2 regions of the Vibrio sp. 9-16B-A1 genome follow, and region 2 is predicted to be linked to the other one. Evidence: predicted binding sites of a transcription regulator. Region 2 holds the regulator's gene; the other holds the start of a gene.
The links. Region 2 encodes MetJ, which represses methionine synthesis genes. Its sites were predicted from a motif close to TTAGACNTNTANANGTCTAA; they were not measured.
Positions count from the first base shown of each region.

Region 1: a site for MetJ is predicted at 3,167-3,186, ahead of metE (5-methyltetrahydropteroyltriglutamate--homocysteine S-methyltransferase). Genes of this name have one in related genera too.

Region 1 covers NZ_JBSDZD010000007.1:184,245-193,604, forward strand. Annotated here, with positions in the region: gene dcuC (anaerobic C4-dicarboxylate transporter DcuC) at 1-824, opposite strand, end outside; gene ACVB80_RS13365 (hypothetical protein) at 1,127-1,891, shown strand; gene ACVB80_RS13370 (DUF4250 domain-containing protein) at 1,975-2,175, shown strand; gene ACVB80_RS13375 (LysR substrate-binding domain-containing protein) at 2,187-3,098, opposite strand; gene metE (5-methyltetrahydropteroyltriglutamate--homocysteine S-methyltransferase) at 3,307-5,592, shown strand; gene ACVB80_RS13385 (META domain-containing protein) at 5,656-6,087, opposite strand; gene ACVB80_RS13390 (DUF1289 domain-containing protein) at 6,311-6,577, shown strand; gene ACVB80_RS13395 (chitinase) at 6,933-8,663, shown strand; gene rplY (50S ribosomal protein L25) at 8,832-9,110, opposite strand.
Region 2 covers NZ_JBSDZD010000017.1:42,885-52,244, reverse strand. Annotated here, with positions in the region: gene ACVB80_RS21355 (PadR family transcriptional regulator) at 1-288, shown strand, start outside; gene metF (methylenetetrahydrofolate reductase) at 362-1,258, opposite strand; gene ACVB80_RS21345 (bifunctional aspartate kinase/homoserine dehydrogenase II) at 1,419-3,830, opposite strand; gene ACVB80_RS21340 (O-succinylhomoserine (thiol)-lyase) at 3,830-4,996, opposite strand; gene metJ (met regulon transcriptional regulator MetJ) at 5,261-5,581, shown strand; gene ACVB80_RS21330 (malic enzyme-like NAD(P)-binding protein) at 5,757-7,016, opposite strand; gene rpmE (50S ribosomal protein L31) at 7,259-7,477, opposite strand; gene priA (primosomal protein N') at 7,732-9,360, shown strand, end outside.

The sequences.
Region 1 (9,360 bases), on a different contig from region 2:
CCAACTACGATGGTGTAGATGTCCAGGTAAAGACCTTCAATGGTTTTACCGTTAAACAGGAACACGCCGATGATTGGCAGGAATGGCAGTACTGCGTAGAAAGCAGGCGCATCTGCAGAAATCTCTGAGATGTCCATTTTCTCCATTGGGGTGTTTTCTTTTTTATCCAGGTATTTGTTCCAGAAGTAAGCAGCGGCTGCCATCACTACGATTGCACAAATAGAAACCGGAAGTACGGTTTGCACTGCAAATACGTCCAGAGACATACCGGATTTTTCTGCAGCGATAACCACGTCACCAGAAGTCGGAGACAGGATGATTGCAGCAGGAGAGGCACACACAGCTACTGCGGCAGGGCGGGAGATACCCATTGCGGTCATCATCGGGAACAGGGTTGCCATCAGCAGCACGCCCAGACCGGTTGCGGAGCTCACCGCCAGAGACATCAGGCAGGCAACAATGTAGGCCGCAACCAGCAGAACGTAAGGTGACTTGATGAAAGCCAGTGGGCGTGAAAACTGTTTTACCACGACGTTGTTAGCGCCCATGTGAGTCATGTAAGACGCAAAGCCACACAGCAGCATGATCTGCATACCCAGGCCGCCGCCACGGTATTGCAGCATGTACTTCACGTACTCCATCGAGTCAGAAACCATGTTTCCGGTCGAAGCCACTTTGGCTGGCAGGATAGTGTGGCCAAGAAGACCGGTGATAAGAAGAAGTGCGATACCTGCAGTGAGGAGTACACCAGCAGCGCGATAACCTTTGACGATAAAGTAGCCGACGGCAATAGTGACGATCAGGCCAATAAGTAACTCTAACATCTGATTCCCTGTTCAAATTATTACAAAATGTGACAGGAACTGTACAAAAGATTTCATTCTGGCACGAGGTTTACCTGACATATTTATGATCTGAGACAAACTATTGCGCTGAATATAATCAGCGGCAATTAATACTGCCTGCGTGCAGTTTTGATTGTTATACATTCTGGTTATCAATGTGTTTTCAGTATATGAAGCTGCTGTGCAATTCTGGTTTGTGTATCGTTGTTGTCTGGTTGTGTTGCGCCTGGTTTATTGGGTGGGTGAATGGTTTATGGAGGTGCTGATCCGGATGGTGATTCATGGCTTTGGTACTTTGGGTTTATCCGTGGCTTTGCTATTATCGCCCCTCATTAATTTCTCTGTTTGATAACGGCCTGTTTATGCAATCTTACCTGTTGCTGTTGCCCGGGCTTCTCGCGGGCGCCCTGACAATTCTGACCCTGGTCCTGGTGAAAGGGGAGATATGCCCCGGACAGCGTGGCCGGATCCACAAAATTCTGCCGGTGCTGGCCGGATTGTGGTTGCCGTGTGCATTGTTTGCGATTGAGTCACTGGCTATTGCTTCAGGGATTGTTTATTTCTGGTCGAAAGTAAACACAGGCAAAACCCGTGAACAGGGGCCGCTGTGGCTGCTGTATGGTGTGAACGGTCTGGCCTGGTTCTCCCTGCTGGTGAACAGCTGGCAGCTGGGCGGCACAGTGCTGTTGTTTCAGCAACTGATGTGGAGTGTGGTGGCAGGCAGCCTGCTGGCCCACCTGATGCTGCTGCAGGCGAAAAGCCGGTTGAAAGCGTTTCACCGGGTGCTTCCGCTGGCTGGTATTGTGGGACTGATGGGCCTGGTGGCGATGTTTGGCTGGCAGGCATATCGGCTTGGTGAAAGCGGGATCGGTGAAATGGGACTGGATCTTGGCGCGGGCTTTTTAGCCTGTCTGGTAGCCTGCGCTATCTGGTGCTGGCATCTGTTTCGTCATCAGGATCCGGAAAAAGTACAGCTTGCGACTGCACTGGTTGTGATGCTGGCAGCTAACCGGGTGTTGTTGCCACTGTACGCTTTTACATTTTGATAAGAAATTTCCGCGTCTGATCACTTCATTTTTCTCAGGGCAGACTAGGATTAACCATAGTATCGCCGAAAAGGAGTATCGCTATGGACCTGAGTAATGTGACCAATCTTGACGCGGGTATTTTGCTGGGGATCGTCAATGAAAAGCTTCGTCTGGAGTGTGACAGTTTTGAAGACTTTGTTTCTGCTTACGAGGTAGACGTTGAAGGATTGATCAGCAAGCTGGATGTGCTGGGTTATCAGTACGATCCGCTCACTAATCAGTTCAAGGCGTATCAGCGCTGAATCAGCACCTGCTACGCAAGCTTTATTCCATCCAGGTGGCTCTGACACTGCGTCCGCGCGGTGCTGAAAAAGGCCTGTAAGTAGTGGCGGTCAGCGTCACTGCTTCTGGTCGCTGCAAATAACCGCCGCCACAGCCCTTTGCCCAGGGGCTTGCTGCAAATCAGCCCCTGGCTTGCAAACTCACTGATCGCCCAGTTTGGCAGCGCCGCCACACCCAGTCCTGCTGAAACCATCTGCACCAGCATCAGGGTATTATCTGACTGTTTCCATTTCTGCGGCTCAACCCCAGCCGGGTTGAGAAAGTGCTTCACCACATCCAGACGCTGTTTCTGCACCGGGTAGCTGATCATGGTCTGATCGGCCAGGTGATGAGGCTCGATTTGCTCTGTGTCAGCCAGCGGGTGCATCGGCGAGGTGATGAGGCGCATTTCAAAATCAAACAGCGGCTCATAGTGCACTTCAGAGCGCGGCAGGATATCCGAGGTGATCACCAGGTCCAGCTCTCCGGCCAGCAGGGCGGGTATTGGCTCGAAGCCGAAACCGGCTGAAAAGTCGAGTGAAACGTCCGGCCAGTTGAGCTGATAGGCCTTGATTGCCGGCATCAGCCACTGAAAGCAGGAGTGACATTCAATCGCCATGTGCAGCCTGCCGTTCATATCCTGTTTCAGCCCGGCCAGCTCACGCTCAGCAATTGCCAGTTTTGGCAGCACCTCATCAGCCAGCTTAAGCAGGATATGTCCTTCATCGGTGAACTTTACCGGGCGGGTTTTGCGCAGAAAAAGCTGGCTGCCAATGCGTGATTCCAGCTCTTTCAGCTGATGAGAGAGCGCAGACTGGGTAAGGTGCAGCGACGTGGCGGTCGCGGTGAGCGACCCCGTTTCGCGCAGGGCCACCAGGGTGCGAAGATGTTTTAGCTCGATCATGAAATCCCTTCATTCAGCAATATTGTTTATCAATATATGTCATAAGCCAGCGACAAATGCCAGTAGTTTTATACGTCCAGATGGCTAAAGTGGCTGGTCTTTATGAATTTTTTTAATAAATAAGTTGAATAATTCGACCTTGTTCAGGTTATTGGTGTGCGGGATAGTTTAGCCATCCAGACATCTTATGCGAATCAAGGAAGTAAACATGGCGAAGACAACAACACATATTCTGGGCTACCCACGGGTCGGTGAAAAACGTGAACTTAAGTTTGCCCAGGAAAAATACTGGCGTGGTGAAATCGATCAAAAAGAACTGAAAGCAGTGGGCGCAGAGTTGCGCAACCGGCACTGGCAGGATCAGGAGCAAAGTGGCCTGAGTTATGTCACGGCCGGTGATTTTGCCTGGTATGACCATGTACTGACCACCAGTCTGCTGCTTGGCCATGTACCGGCCCGTCACCGTCAGGGAAATCCGGATCTGGATACCCTGTTCCGGATTGGCCGCGGTCAGTCGCACAACGATTGCGGATGTGCTGCCGCTGCATCAGACATGACCAAGTGGTTCAATACCAATTATCACTATATCGTTCCTGAGTTCAGCGCAGACGATAAGTTCGAAGTGAGCTGGCCGCAACTGTTTGAAGAGGTGGCTGAGGCGCACCAGGCCGGCCACAACGTAAAGCCTGTCCTGCTCGGGCCGCTCAGCTATCTGTATCTGGGTAAAGAGGTGGAAGAAGGCTTTGACCGTCTGACCCTGCTGCCAAGGTTGCTCAGTGCTTATCAGGCTATCCTGGGTAAGCTGGCACGGCTTGGCGTACAGTGGGTTCAGATTGATGAACCCATCCTGGCACTGGAGCTGGAGCCGAAGTGGCGTGACAGTTTTAAGCTCGCCTATCAAATCCTTAAATCTGATCTGAAACTGTTGCTGACCACTTACTTTGATGCGGTGGATGACCAGCTCGATGTGATCAAAGAGCTGGAAGTCGATGGCCTGCATGTCGACCTGTCCGCTGCTCCGCAGCAGCTCGATGCAGTAGTTAGTAACATTCCCGGGCACTGGGTGCTCTCTGTCGGCGTGGTAAACGGGCGTAACGTATGGCGCGCTGATCTTGAGCAGTGGCTGGCAGAGTTAAAGCCTTATAAGCAACAGCTTGGAGAGCGCCTGTGGCTGGCAAGCTCCTGTTCACTGCTGCACAGCCCAATTAACCTGGAGCTGGAAAGTGGACTGTCCGATGAAGCGCGAAGCTGGTTTGCGTTTGCCAAACAAAAATTGTCTGAAGTGAGTCTGTTGGCTGCTGCACTCGATGGTGACCAGGGGGCTGCCGGGAAGTGCGTGGAGTATAGTGCACCAATCCGGGCAAGACGTGAGTCAGAGGTGGTGAACAAAGCCAGTGTTCAGGCAAAACTTACTGCGCTGGATTCCTGTCTGGCTCAGCGCAGCGCCGGTTATCCTGAACGTGCACAAAGTCAGGCACAGAGCCTGAAACTGCCTTTGCTGCCGACCACTACCATTGGCTCGTTCCCGCAGACAGGAGACATTCGCAGCGTGCGTAATGCGTTTAAAGCCGGGCGTCTGGCACAGAACGAATACGAGCAGGCGATTAAGGGCCATATCCGTGATGCTGTAGAACGTCAGCAGGCTCTGGACCTTGACGTGCTGGTACACGGTGAGGCGGAACGTAATGATATGGTGGAGTATTTTGCTGAGCATCTTGATGGCTTTCAGACCACCAGGTTTGGCTGGGTTCAGAGTTATGGTTCGCGTTGCGTGAAACCAGCTGTGGTGGTGGCCGATATTGAGCGCAACGCGCCGATCACTGTTGGCTGGACCCAATATGCCCAGTCCCTGACCAGTAAGCACATGAAAGGCATGCTGACCGGGCCGGTGACCATTTTGTGCTGGACTTTCCCCCGTGAAGATATCAGCCGCAAACAGATAGCGCAGCAACTGGCGCTGGCGCTGCGTGATGAAGTGAGCGACCTCGAGCAGGCAGGGATTAAGATCATCCAGATTGATGAGCCGGCGATCCGTGAGGGGCTGCCTTTGAAAGGGCGTGACCATAAAGCGTACCTGGACTGGGCTGTGGAAGCGTTTAAGATTTCCGCGGGCAGTGCAGCGCCAGAGACGCAGATCCATACCCACATGTGTTACAGCGAGTTTAATGAAATCATTGAATCGGTAGCCGCGCTGGATGCTGATGTGATTACTATTGAGACCAGCCGTTCGAACATGGAACTGCTTAATGCGTTTGAAGACTTCAATTATCCGAATGAGATTGGTCCGGGTGTGTATGACATTCACTCGCCAAACATTCCGGATGAAGAGTGGATCACCGCGCTGCTTTCCAAAGCTGCCGATAAGATCCCGCCACAACGTCTGTGGGTGAATCCGGACTGCGGCCTGAAAACCCGTAACTGGCAGGAGACTGAAGCGTCACTGCGAAACATGGTCAGTGCGGCCAAAGCATTGCGTCAGCAGTGGCAGTCATAACTCCCGCAAAAACAAACAGCCCCGCAATAGCGGGGCTGTTTTGATTTGGGCGTTCAGGAAGGCTTAGTTTACCCAGTCACGCAGTTTGAACGTCAGCTCGTGCTGAGCGCCTTTCAGGGTCATGCCTTCTTTGGTCAGGGTCACTTCGCTCCACTCACTCAGGGTACCGGCAACCGCGCGCTCGGTTTCCATCATTTCATCCGGGCACATCATCATGGTCATGCCCATCTGCTCGATACGCAGCTTGCCATCTTTCAGCTCTGCCTGGCCGAAGTAGTTGTTACAGCCGGCATAGCCGTTGGCCATCATTTTCTCGCCAATTTCAATGCTCGGCACTTTGCCGGTTATTGGTGCTTCAAAGGCTTTGCCGTCAATCGATTCTAACAGCCAGTGGTGATGCTGCAGGTCGGCGGTAGTCACCGGCTCAGCGTTATTTGAAGAGGCACAGGCTGCCAGCAGGGCAGGAAGAGCAAGTACGGCTAACAACTTTTTCATTATATTTCTCCGGGAAAGGGGATTATTTATGGGCAGTATAGACGAGCTGTCTGTGTCGGTGTCAGTAAAAAGTCATAAAAAATGGTTGAAAATAATCTGGTTTATCTGTGACCGTCCACTAAGTAAGCCAGGTAAGTGACTGGATAAACTCACAATTGAAGGAAGGGGGATTTACTGTCATCATTGTTATAAGTCTGTTACATGAACCTGTAAAGGAGGCCGGATGGAGCAGCTTGAGTTTTTCCCAGTCCCGAGTCCCTGTGTGGGGGTATGTGATGCGGATGAGCGGGGATACTGCAAAGGTTGTATGCGTAACCGGGATGAACGGTTTAACTGGCTGAAAATGACCCCTGCTCAGCAGCGCCATGTGATAAAACTGTGCCGCCAGCGCTACCGGCGTAAGCTGGCTGCAGGTAAAGCCACGCCTGAGAAGAATACACCTTCCGGCGGACAGCCGCTTCAGCCGGACCTTTTTGGCTCTGACGACTGACCGCTCAGGGCTCTTCGTTGTTCCCGTCACGGAATGCAGACCGGGAAAAGCATTAAAGAGTGTGCTTTCTGCCAGAACTCCGGAGCTTCCTTTCTTATTTATCAGTATGTTATTCGGCGCATTTCACACTAACCGAATAAAGTTCGGTTATCGGCAGCATAACGTGCCATCCCTCATGGCAAAGCTTACATCATCCGCTATATTGCAAATCAAAGACGCCCATATCATTCCGGAATCCTGTACCTGCTGGTACTAAAGTATGTGCGCTTTCACCCCGGGGAAATTACTTGTCCAGATTAATATTCTGGCTGGACGAACTTGTGCCCTTTTTTAGGCGAAACAAAGGAATAACTCGATGTGTAAGCATACTAAAATCTATCTGGCTCTCTTGAGTCTGGGTATCAGTGCCCCCGCGCTGGCCACAATGAATCCACAGCCTGATCCACAAAATCCGACCGGATACATCGTATCCCGTGCAGAAGTGCAGGCAGCAGAGGCGGCGAAAATCACCAACCCGATGTACGCAGTATGGGCGGATGCCCTGAGAACTCTTCCTAACAGCGCAGTCGAAGCGATTGAGCCTGGTCTTGCCACTAACCCGGATAACGTAAAACGGGTTGAGCGCGTCTTTCCTCAGGCTGACTGGGATTTTCTGACTCAAATGGCCGCACCGGAATATACTTATACCCGTTTCCTGCGTGCGATAGGTAAATTCCCGGCATTCTGTGGTGACTATACCGACGGACGTGATGCGGATGCTATTTGTAAAAAATCCATTATTACCGCATTTGCGCATTTTGCTCAGGAGACGGGCGGACACATTGCCATCGATAATACCTGGGATAACCCGCTGGCTCTGGAAGAGTGGCAGCAGGCGCTGGTGCATGTTCGTGAGATGGGCTGGTCTGAAGGGCAGACTGGTTACACCACTGGCTGTGGTCAGAACGACTGGCAAAACCGCCGCTGGCCATGTGCGCCAAACCAGGGTTACTTTGGACGCGGGGCGAAACAGCTGTCCTATCACTTCAACTACGGCGCGTTCTCGGAAGCCATGTTTGGCGGCGATGCTACTGTTCTGCTGAACGATCCGGCCCGTGTTGCCGATTCCTGGCTGAACCTTGCGTCTGCCATCTGGTTCTTCCTGACACCACAGGCACCAAAACCAGCCATGCTGCACGTTATCGACCGTACCTGGACGCCATCACAGCGTGAACTGGATGCGGGAATCGGCTATGGCTTTGGTACTACGATCAACATCATTAACGGTGGTATCGAGTGTGGTGAGCACAACAAGAACAAAGGGCAGCCGGTTAACCGTATCCGTTACTGGGAAGGTCTGGCCGCGCACTTTAATATCCCGATTGAAGCCGATGAGAAAAACACCTGCTGGCAGCAGACGCCATATGGCAGCCTGAATCTTAATGGTGCGACGGATGTGCTCTATACCAATTGGGAAGTTGACTTTGGTTACTACGCTGACCGTCCTGAAGGTGCATCATTTGAGTGTAAGCTGGTGGGTTACCAGACTGCATACTCTGCGCTGGTACCGGGTGATTATGAGAAATGTGTGGTGAACTACTACCTGTCTCATCAAAACTGGCCGGAAGTGCGCGTTGTGGATACGATTGAGCCAACGCCGGACCCGGATCCAAATCCAGGCCCTGATCCGGATCCAAACCCAGGTGTAATCGTGTGGGAGCCAGGCGTAACTCAGGTGGCTAACGGCGATACAGTGACCTACAGCGGTAAGTGCTTTGTGGCGAAAAATAATCCGGGAAGCTGGGATACGCCAACCGCATCAAACTGGTTCTGGGATGAAGTGGCTTGTCCGGGCTCCGGACCTGCCCCACAGCCAACCCCTGAACCAACGCCGGAGCCAGCACCTGAACCTGCTCCGGAACCAACACCTGAGCCAGAGCCGACTCCTGCGCCAGGCGTAACAGTATGGGAAGCAGGGGTAACTCAGGTTGCCAATGGTGATACTGTGACGAACGCGGGTAAGTGTTTTGTAGCGAAGAACAGCCCGGGTGTATGGGAAACGCCAACGGCTTCGAACTGGTTCTGGGATGAAGTGACCTGCCCGTAACCGGACAAAGCGCAGATAAGAAATCAGCACAGTGCTGATAAGAGAAAACCCCAGTGTTGGTAAGGCACTGGGGTTTCGAATTTTTTAAGACTTGCGGTTGGTAAGGCCGGTTATCTTTATATATGCAAAAGGCTGGATTTTATCCGGATAATTCCCTGGTAGGGGGAATTAGATGCGGATGAAGTCCATGTGCTCAACTTTTGGCTTGTAAGCGTGACGCTGAACGTCCTGAGGCTTAACTTTTACTTCTTCGCCGTTGATCACAAGAACGATGCCTTCGTAGAACTCAGGCTTGTCCATTTGGTTCATTACGTCGTCGTGGTTCAGTGCCAGAGATACTGGTGCTGCTTCACCACCGTAAACGATAGCTGGGAACTGACCAGCGTGACGCAGGCGGCGGCTCGCACCTTTACCTAGCTCAGTACGTACTACTGCTTCAAATTTCATAGTATTTACTCTCAAATAGTAAAAAAATAAACGTCGTCCCGGCATAGCGACCTTGCCGTGGACGGTAAAGCTAAACGGATAACCCGAACAGCGAGCGCGGATACTAACACTCTGAAGCAGGTACAGCAAGTCTTTTCAGGAGATTAGAACACTGTCAGGTCAGCTTTCATGCAACCCTACCGGGAGAGGAAACAGCATGCGATGATCTTCTTTAATTACTCTGACCCTGCTGCTGCTATTTGGCACTGCA
Region 2 (9,360 bases):
CAACCAACTGCACACCCGACGGTACGCGACGAGTTCTCAGCCAAGCTGATGGCTTGTTCCGTAGAAGAATCTGCGTCATTCATCGAGCAGATGAAAGGCCTGATCGAAGAGTCCCGTCAGCTGATCAACCACTACCAGGAAATCGAAAACCTGTACTATGCCCAGCCACAAACGCTGGACAAGCAGGCTCGCCTGGAGCGACTGACCCTGCGCCGCAACCTGCTGCTTCGTGAAGCATGGATTGTATGGGCAGAAGAAGTCCTGACAGAGTTAGAAGCTATGGCGTAAGCCAGACGTGCAGAAGGGGTAAGAGAAAGGGAAGCCATTACGGCTTCCCTTTTTGTATTCGCAATATATCCGTTTATGCGCCCTGCTGTGGACGAACGCCCAGAGTGTGGCACAGCGCGTAAGTCATTTCTGCCCGGTTGAGGGTATAGAAGTGGAAATCCTTCACGCCCTCACGGCTCAGCACGCGTACCATATCAATCGCCTGACTGGAACCAACGATCTGACGGGTCAGCGGGTCATCATCCAGGCCTTCAAACTGTTTGCTCATCCAGCCCGGAATTTTCACATTGTTGATCCCGGCAAAACGCGAAGCCTGCTTAAAGTTCGACACCGGCAGAATGCCCGGTACGATCTCCACGTCGATCCCGGCCGCTACGCAGCGGTCACGAAAACGCAGGTAAGACTCCACATCAAAAAAGAACTGAGTAATAGCGCGGCTGGCACCAGCGTCGACTTTACGTTTCAGGTTGAGCAGATCCGCCTGGGCGCTTTTGGCTTCCGGGTGTACTTCCGGAAACGCCGCCACTGAAATATCAAAATCATGGCGCGATTTCAGCAGCTCAACCAGATCCGAAGCATACATCTCCGGATGACCACCACCCGGTGGAATATCACCACGCAGAGCGACGATACTTTCAATCCCGTTTGCCCAGTAGTCCTCGGCGATATCAATCAGCTCCTGACGACTGGCATCGATACAGGTCAGGTGCGGTGCAGCGACCAGGCCGGTCTGCGCTTTGATTTCCTTGATGATGGAGTGAGTACGGTCGCGTTCGCCAGAGTTGGCGCCGTAGGTGACCGATACAAATTTCGGCTGCAGTGTTTTCAGACGGTGGACCGAGTTCCACAGGGTCTGTTCCATCTTTTCAGAACTCGGCGGAAAGAACTCAAACGATACGTTGATGTCGTCCGACAGCTCAGCAATGTTCTGATTCAGAGCGTCCAGATGGCTCGCGTGTGTGTAACCCATACCACTTCTCCCTGTGCCGCCTTGCGGCCTGTTATTATCCCTGCGTCAATAATCATTTAGACGTCTATATGTCCAAAATATCTCTTGGATCAGAATTGAAGTCAATACTCCCAACATGAAAGTTCCTCATGTTGGGAGTGAGCTCAACTCATCTTCATCTTTACAGCATAGCTGCCAGACGGTTGAGGTCAGACTGAAGTGCCCCGGCGGTCACTTCCCGCCCGGCACCCGGACCGCGGATCACCAGCGGGTTATCCTTGTACCACTTACTCTCAATGGCAAAGATATTGTCACACGGCAGCAGGTTTGCCAGCGGATGTTCAGGATTGAGCGCCTCAACCCCTACGGTGGCTTTGCCATCCCGCTCAAGGCGAGCCACATAACGCAGCACTTTACCGTCACGCTGGGCTTTCTCCAGCCGCTCTGCCAGCAGCTCACTCAGCAGATGGCCCTTATCCAGAAAATCATCCAGACTCAGCCCGGCCAGGGGTTCAGGAACCAGGGATTCCACTTTTACCTGAGTCGGCTCAATATCAAAGCCGGACTCACGCGCCAGAATCACCAGCTTGCGCATCACATCCGAGCCATCGAGGTCACTGCGCGGATCGGGCTCAGTCAGCCCCTGCTGCCAGGCGAGATCCACCAGGTCAGCAAACGGTACGCTGCCGTCAAACTGCTGAAACAGCCAGGAGAGCGTACCGGAGAAGATCCCCGACAGCGCCAGGATCTCATCACCGCTTTCACGCAGGTCGCGCACCGTATGGTTAATTGGCAGGCCTGCCCCTACAGTCGCATTGTACAGCCAGTGACGGCCGGTCTTGCCAAACGCATCCTGTACCTGGTGGTAGAAGTGCTGCGGCGCAGAGCCGGCGACCTTGTTGGCCGAAATCAGGTGAAAACCATGCTCAGCGATCTGCGGGTAACACTCTGCCAGCTCGTGGCTGGCGGTCACGTCCAGTACGATGACTTCATCGTAACGTGACTGATCAGACAATCGTTCCAGCCATTCGCCTTCACTGTACGGCGCGGCCTCATCGTCAAAACGGGTGTTCACTTCGGACACCTCGATGCCGTCCAGATCAATCCAGCAGGTCTGGCTGTCGATCACCGCCACCAGGTCAAAGCTCATGCCGTGGCGTTTGGCCAGCTCGCTTTTCTGCTCAGCCAGCAGACTTACCCAGGCCGAGCCGATATTACCCTTACCACACAGCGCCAGCGCCACACGCTTCTGCGCCTGGAACAGCTGGGTATGAATACCTGTCAGCAGAGGATCGGTATCCACCCGGCGCAGTACCGCGACCAGACTCAGCCCTGAATCTGCTTCGTGGATAAACTCCACTGGCGCGTTTTTCAGCTGCTGATAGAAGCCGTAGCAGTGATTCGGGTTACTGGTCACCCCGGCTCCAACGGCAGCCACCAGCGAGTAGCCCTCTTTAAGTCTCAGTTCGCCTTCGATACTGAGATCCTGCAAATAGCGCAGCGCCTCACCCGCTACTTCAGCGGTATAGGCCAGCAGCAGGCAACCCTGATCCGCCTGGGCTTCAAACGCCAGCGGCTGGATCTGAGCCCGGGTCAGCGAGGCCAGCACTTCCTGCTGCTGTCGCTCAAAATCGTGTCCGTGGGCAAAGCGCAGCTGAAGCAGCAGCACTTCATCCAGGGAGGTAATAATTTTCGCACCGCGACCAGACGCCAGTACCCGCTCAATACGGGTCGAACCGGACTCTGGCTGATAGCTGCAGCGCAAATGCAGATCCATCGCGCTCTGGGCGACCGGCTGCAGGGTACGGCTGTGCAGTACCGGTGCAGCGAGGCGCGCCAGTTCACTGGCTTCATCCAGGCGCAGCAGCGGTAACAGGCAGGCATCTTCCACTTTACGCGGGTCCGCACTGAATACCCCGGCCACATCACTCCAGATGGTAACCCGGCCCGCTTCTGCCAGCGCGCCGATAACAGTGGCCGAATAGTCAGAGCCGTTCCGGCCCAGCAGCACCGTCTCCCCGCTTTCATTACGGGCCATAAAGCCGGTGATCACCAGCCGGCGGTGTGAATGCTGGGCAAGTGAGGCTTTGATCAGCGGCCAGGAGCGCGCCCGGTCCACTTCTGGCTGGGCACCGGCTTCTGCGCGCAGAAAATCGCGCGAATCGAGCCAGGCAGACTCCAGGTCCGACTGACACAACAATGCAGCCAGCAAACGGGCCGACCAGACTTCACCGTGACCCAGAGCGGCCGCTTTCTGCGCTTCCGTCAGCGGAGCGGTCAGCTCACCCAGTGCGCTGAACTCCTGAGCCAGCTGGACCAGCAAAGGTTCCGCATACGCCTCATTGAGCAGTGACTCCACCAGCCCGGTCTGGAACTGACGCAGCGCCTGCAGGTGTTCATGCGCTACCCGGCCGTCTTTATCCAGCGCAGCCAGCCAGGCCAGCAGCTTGTTGGTGGTACTGCCGGCAGCCGATACCACCACCAGGTCGTCCGGACGTGAGTATTCACGCAGGATCCCAACCACCCGCTGATAACACTCAGCATCCGCCAGGCTGCTGCCGCCAAATTTGTGCAGCTGTCTCAGTTCACTCATCAGTTTGCCTCCCTGGCCTGTTCAAATGCCTGCTTCAGGTCTGCGATCAGATCATCACTGTCTTCCAGGCCGACCGACAGGCGCAGCAGTCTGGTGGTCACACCTGCTTCCAGCTGAGCTTCATCGCTCATCGCCCTGTGCGTCATCGAGCTTGGGTGACAGATAAGACTCTCCACTCCGCCGAGCGACTCTGCCAGCGAGAAGAGTTTCAGCGCACCGACAAAACACTCCAGCTGCGGCTGGTCACCGGCAAACTCAAAGCTCAGCATCGAGCCAAAACCGCTCTGCTGACGCTTTGCGATCTCATGGCCAGGATGGTCCGGCAGACTCGGGTGATACAGGGTTCCCACCAGCGCTTCGCCCTGCAGGTACGCCAGGATCAGATTGGCGTTCTCTTCGTGCTGGCGCATCCGCGCTCCAAGGGTGCGCAGGCCGCGCAGGGTCATATAGCTGTCAAACGGAGTACCGGTCGCGCCGAGGCAGTTGCCCCACCAGGCCAGCTCTTCAGCCTGCTGCGCCGAGCGGCAGATCACCACCCCGCCGATCACATCCGAGTGACCGTTGATGTACTTGGTGGTGGAATGAATGACGAAATCCGCACCCAGCTCCAGCGGCTTTTGATACACGGGTGTCAGAAAAGTATTATCGACCGCCACCAGCGCGCCTGCGTCATGGGCCAGCTCACACACATGAGCAATGTCCACGACCCGCACCAGCGGGTTGGACGGGGTTTCAAGCAGCACCAGTTTTGGCTTTTTCGCCAGTGCGCCGGCCAGTGCCTGCTGATCAGACTGGTCCACAAAAGCAACTTTGAAGTCCCCTTTCAGGGCGCGGGTATTGAGTAAACGGTATGTGCCGCCATAGCAGTCGTGAGGAGCAACAATCAGGTCATCCGGACCAAGCTGACTGGTCACCCACAGGTTGATCGCAGCGGTACCGGTATTGGTGATCACCGCTCCTTCGCCGGATTCGAGCCCGGCCAGCGCCCGCTCCAGCTGAGAGCGGTTAGGGTTACCTGAACGGGTGTAGTCATACTTGGGGACGTCACCAAAGGCGGGAAAACCGTAATTGGTGGACAGATAAATCGGGGGAACAACGGCATGATACTGGCTGTCTTCCTCTATGCCGGTGCGGACAGCAATGGTTGCTGGCTTACGCTCACTCATAAGACTGGTCTTCCTTTCCATGTTCATTGTTATCTGTTATACCAGTAATGGCTGCCGGACAACATACGGCGTAATACTTTCTCGCGGTCAGTCGCGTTATCCAACACTGTACCGGTCACAAAACTGGACGTCAACACTTCTGGACGTCTATATGTCTTTGCTTGTGGCGGTAAAAGTCGCTAAAATCACCCCCTATTCAGAGATTGAGCCGCCTTATGGCCGACCCGGTCTCATATCTACGACAAGCATAATTAAAGGTGCGCAATGGCAGACTGGAACGGCGAATACATTAGCCCTTACGCCGAGCATGGTAAGAAGAGCGAGCAAGTTAAGAAAATTACGGTATCTATCCCACTGAAAGTGTTGAAGATACTGACCGACGAGCGCACCCGCCGCCAGGTCAATAACCTGCGCCACGCCACCAACAGCGAGCTGCTGTGTGAAGCGTTCCTGCACGCATACACCGGCCAGCCCCTGCCGACCGATGAAGATCTGCGTAAAGACCGCCCTGACGACATCCCGGCAGAAGTAAAAGCACTGATGACGGAAATGGGCATTGCGTTCGAAGCGTTTGATGAGGAGTAAGTAACTCTTGGTGCGCGGTTCGCGGGCGCTTCGCTTCGGGGGACGCGGGGAATGCGCTGAACATTATGTGTGCCTGATAATGGTACAGGTTCCGCTTTCCGTACCACGTACCACGTACCACGTACCACGTACCACGCAACCATAAAAAAAGGTGCCACCCGGGCACCTTTTTTTATTACGCCATATAATTTTCCGGCATTTCGATTCGGGCAACGCCTGAATCAACAGCCGCCTGGGCGACCGCTTTGGCGACGCGTGGCAGCAGGCGCGGGTCCATCGGTTTCGGGATGATGTAGCCCGAACCAAATTCCAGCGCATCAACACCGGCGGCAGTCAGTACTTCTGCCGGTACCGGCTCTTTGGCCAGCTGGCGGATCGCATCGACCGCGGCCAGTTTCATTTCATCGTTGATCTCACTGGCACGTACATCCAGTGCGCCACGGAAAATAAACGGGAAACAAATAACGTTGTTTACCTGGTTCGGGTAGTCCGAACGGCCGGTACCCATGATCAGGTCATCACGGACTTCGTGTGCCAGCTCAGGCTTGATCTCAGGATCCGGGTTTGAACAGGCGAAGACCACCGGCTTGTCAGCCATCAGCTTCAGCGCTTCCGGAGGAAGCAAATTCGGGCCGGATACACCGAGGAACAGGTCGGCACCTTCGATCACATCTTCCAGGGTACGCTTGTCAGTATTATTGGCGAACAGCTTCTTGTACTCATTCAGATCATCGCGGCGGGTGTGGATCACGCCTTTGCGGTCCAGCATGTAGATCTTCTCACGCTGCGCACCACATTTGATCAGCAGCTCCATACAGGCCACGGCGGCTGCGCCTGCGCCCAGACACACGATGGTCGATTCAGACAGCTCTTTACCCTGCAGTTCAATCGCGTTCAGCATACCTGCTGCGGTTACAATCGCGGTGCCGTGCTGATCATCGTGGAAAACCGGTACGTCACAGCGTTCAATAAGCTGGCGCTCAATCTCAAAGCAGTCAGGTGCTTTGATGTCTTCCAGGTTAATACCACCAAAAGTATCGGCGATGTTCGCTACGGTATCGACAAACTCTTCGATAGTGCGGTGTTTCACTTCGATATCAATCGAATCCAGTCCTGCAAAGCGCTTGAACAGCAGCGCTTTGCCTTCCATAACCGGTTTGGATGCCAGCGGGCCCAGATTACCCAGACCCAGAATCGCGGTACCGTTAGAGATCACCGCCACCATGTTTCCTTTCGCGGTGTACTTATAAACGTTATCAGCATTCTGCGCGATCTCGCGTACCGGCTCAGCCACACCCGGGCTGTAGGCCAGTGCCAGGTCTTCGGCGGTATTGGCTGGCTTGGTCAGCTCGACACCAATTTTGCCTGCGGTCGGAAATGCGTGGTAGTCCAGTGCCTGTTGGCGGAAATCATTTTGGCTGTTGTCTTCGGACATGATGACAGGATCCTGCTGTGTGAGGTTACGAAAAGGTTACACGAGCGCTGTATAATACCGGATGTCAGACCGGGTGCCCAGATAAAAAGTCAACAACCATAGCCCTGAATTGTGATTCAAACGAAAGAGGAGCCGGAAGGATTCAGGCGCAGTTCAAACAATGCGCAGACAGAAAGGAGAGAGGGAATATCAGATACGAAAAAAGGACGCCTGGGCGTCCTTTTTGAATTCGTTCAGCAGAATTACTTCTTGCTAGACAGTGCACCGAAACGCTTGTTGAAGCGGTCAACACGGCCACCGGTGTCAACGATACGCTGCTTACCAGTGTAGAATGGGTGACACTTGTCACATACGTCCAAGTGGATAGACTCTTTAGTCAGAGTTGAGTTGAACTCGAAAGAGTTGCCACAAGAACAAGTTGCTTTAACAGCTTTGTATTCTGGGTGGATACCAGTTTTCATAGGGATAACCTCAATTGGGCCGTGTCGCTATCCGAATCTGAGCCGGACACCACACGTAATTTACAAATCAGTGACGCAGGTTGCGTCGTTCAAGGCGCAGTATAGTAATGAATAGTGTGCAGCGGATCAACCAATTTGATACTTTTTTGTCCATTTTTTTATCAGTTGCGCTGAGCTGGTCAGCCGCTGTTTTTGCTCCCCGGCATTCGTTGCTACAATGACGCCACTTTTTCTGCTTTTATTTAGTGTTGTTTATGTCCCCGACCATCGTCCAGGTTGCCCTGCCCGTCCCGCTCGACAAGCGTTTTGACTACCGGATAGCCCCGGGCCAGAGCCCCGTGGTGGGCGGACGGGTATCGGTCTCATTTGGCCGCCAGGCCCTGGTCGGCATCATCACCGGTCTGACTGACCACTCCGACTACCCTTTTAACCAGCTCAAACCGGTTAAAGAAGTACTCGACAACGCACCGCTCTGGCCCACCCCGCTGTATGAGCTCTTAAACTGGTGCGCTCAGTTTTATCAGCACCCGCTCGGTGACACCCTGGCCAATGCCATGCCGGCGCTGCTGCGCAAAGGCAAGCCTGCCGCGCTGACGCCTCAGGTCAGCTGGCACATCACCCCGGCCGGACGCGATCAGCTGATGCAGGGATTTGGCCGGGCGGTCAAACAGGCCCGCGCCATGCACCTGCTGCAACACGGGCCGGTCGCGGCAGAGAAATTTGCAGAAGAAGAGATCACCACTCAGGTACTCAAAGCACTGCAGGAAAAAGGCTGGGCGGAACAAAAACAGACCCTGCCCAAAGCGGCCCCATGGCCGGAGTCGGTGGAAACCGATGCTGACAAGCCCCGGCTCAACCAGGAGCAGTCGGTCGCCATCGCGGCGGTCAACAGTCAGCGCCATTTTTCCTGTTATCTGCTTCAGGGCGTGACCGGCTCGGGCAAGACCGAAGTGTACCTCAACATGATCAAACCGGTGCTTGAGCGGGGTGAGCAGGCGCTGGTACTGGTGCCGGAGATCGGCCTGACACCGCAAACCATCAACCGCTTCCGCAGACGCTTTGCCGTACCGGTGGAGGTGGTGCACTCCGGACTCAATGACACCGAGCGCCTCAACGCCTGGCTCGCCGCCCGCGACCGCCGCGCTGGTATCGTGATCGGTACCCGCAGCGCCCTGATGACCCCGTTTGATAAGCTCGGCATCATCATCGTCGACGAAGAGCACGACAGCTCCTACAAACAACAGGACAGCCTGCGTTATCACGCCCGGGATGTAGCAATCATGCGTGCCCATAAAGAAGGTATCCCGGTAGTTCTGGGCTCCGCCACCCCGGCACTGGAGACCCTGCACAATGCGCGCAGTGGTAAGTATCATCACCTGCACCTCAGTCAGCGGGCAGGCAATGCCAAGCCGGCGACCAACAAGGTGCTGGACATCAAGGGACTCTACCTGGAAAGCGGCCTCTCAGCCCCGCTTATCGCCGAGATGCGCAAACACCTCAACGCAGGTAACCAGGTGATGCTGTTTCTCAACCGCCGTGGTTATTCACCGGCGCTGATGTGTCACGAGTGTGGCTGGCTGGCTGAGTGTAAGCGCTGCGATGCCTACTACACCTTTCACCAGAACAGCCGCGAAATGCGCTGCCATCACTGTGGATCCCAGTACCCTGTGGTGCACCAGTGTCAGCAGTGTGGTTCAACCCAACTGGTCTCAGTTGGCGTGGGTACGGAGCAGCTTGAAAACCACCTCAGCGAGCTGTTCCCTGAATACAAAACCCTGCGCATCGACCGCGACAGCACCCGGCGCAAAGGCAGTCTGGAGAGCGCGCTGAAATCAATCCGGGACGGTGAGTATCAGATCCTGATCGGCACCCAGATGCTGGCC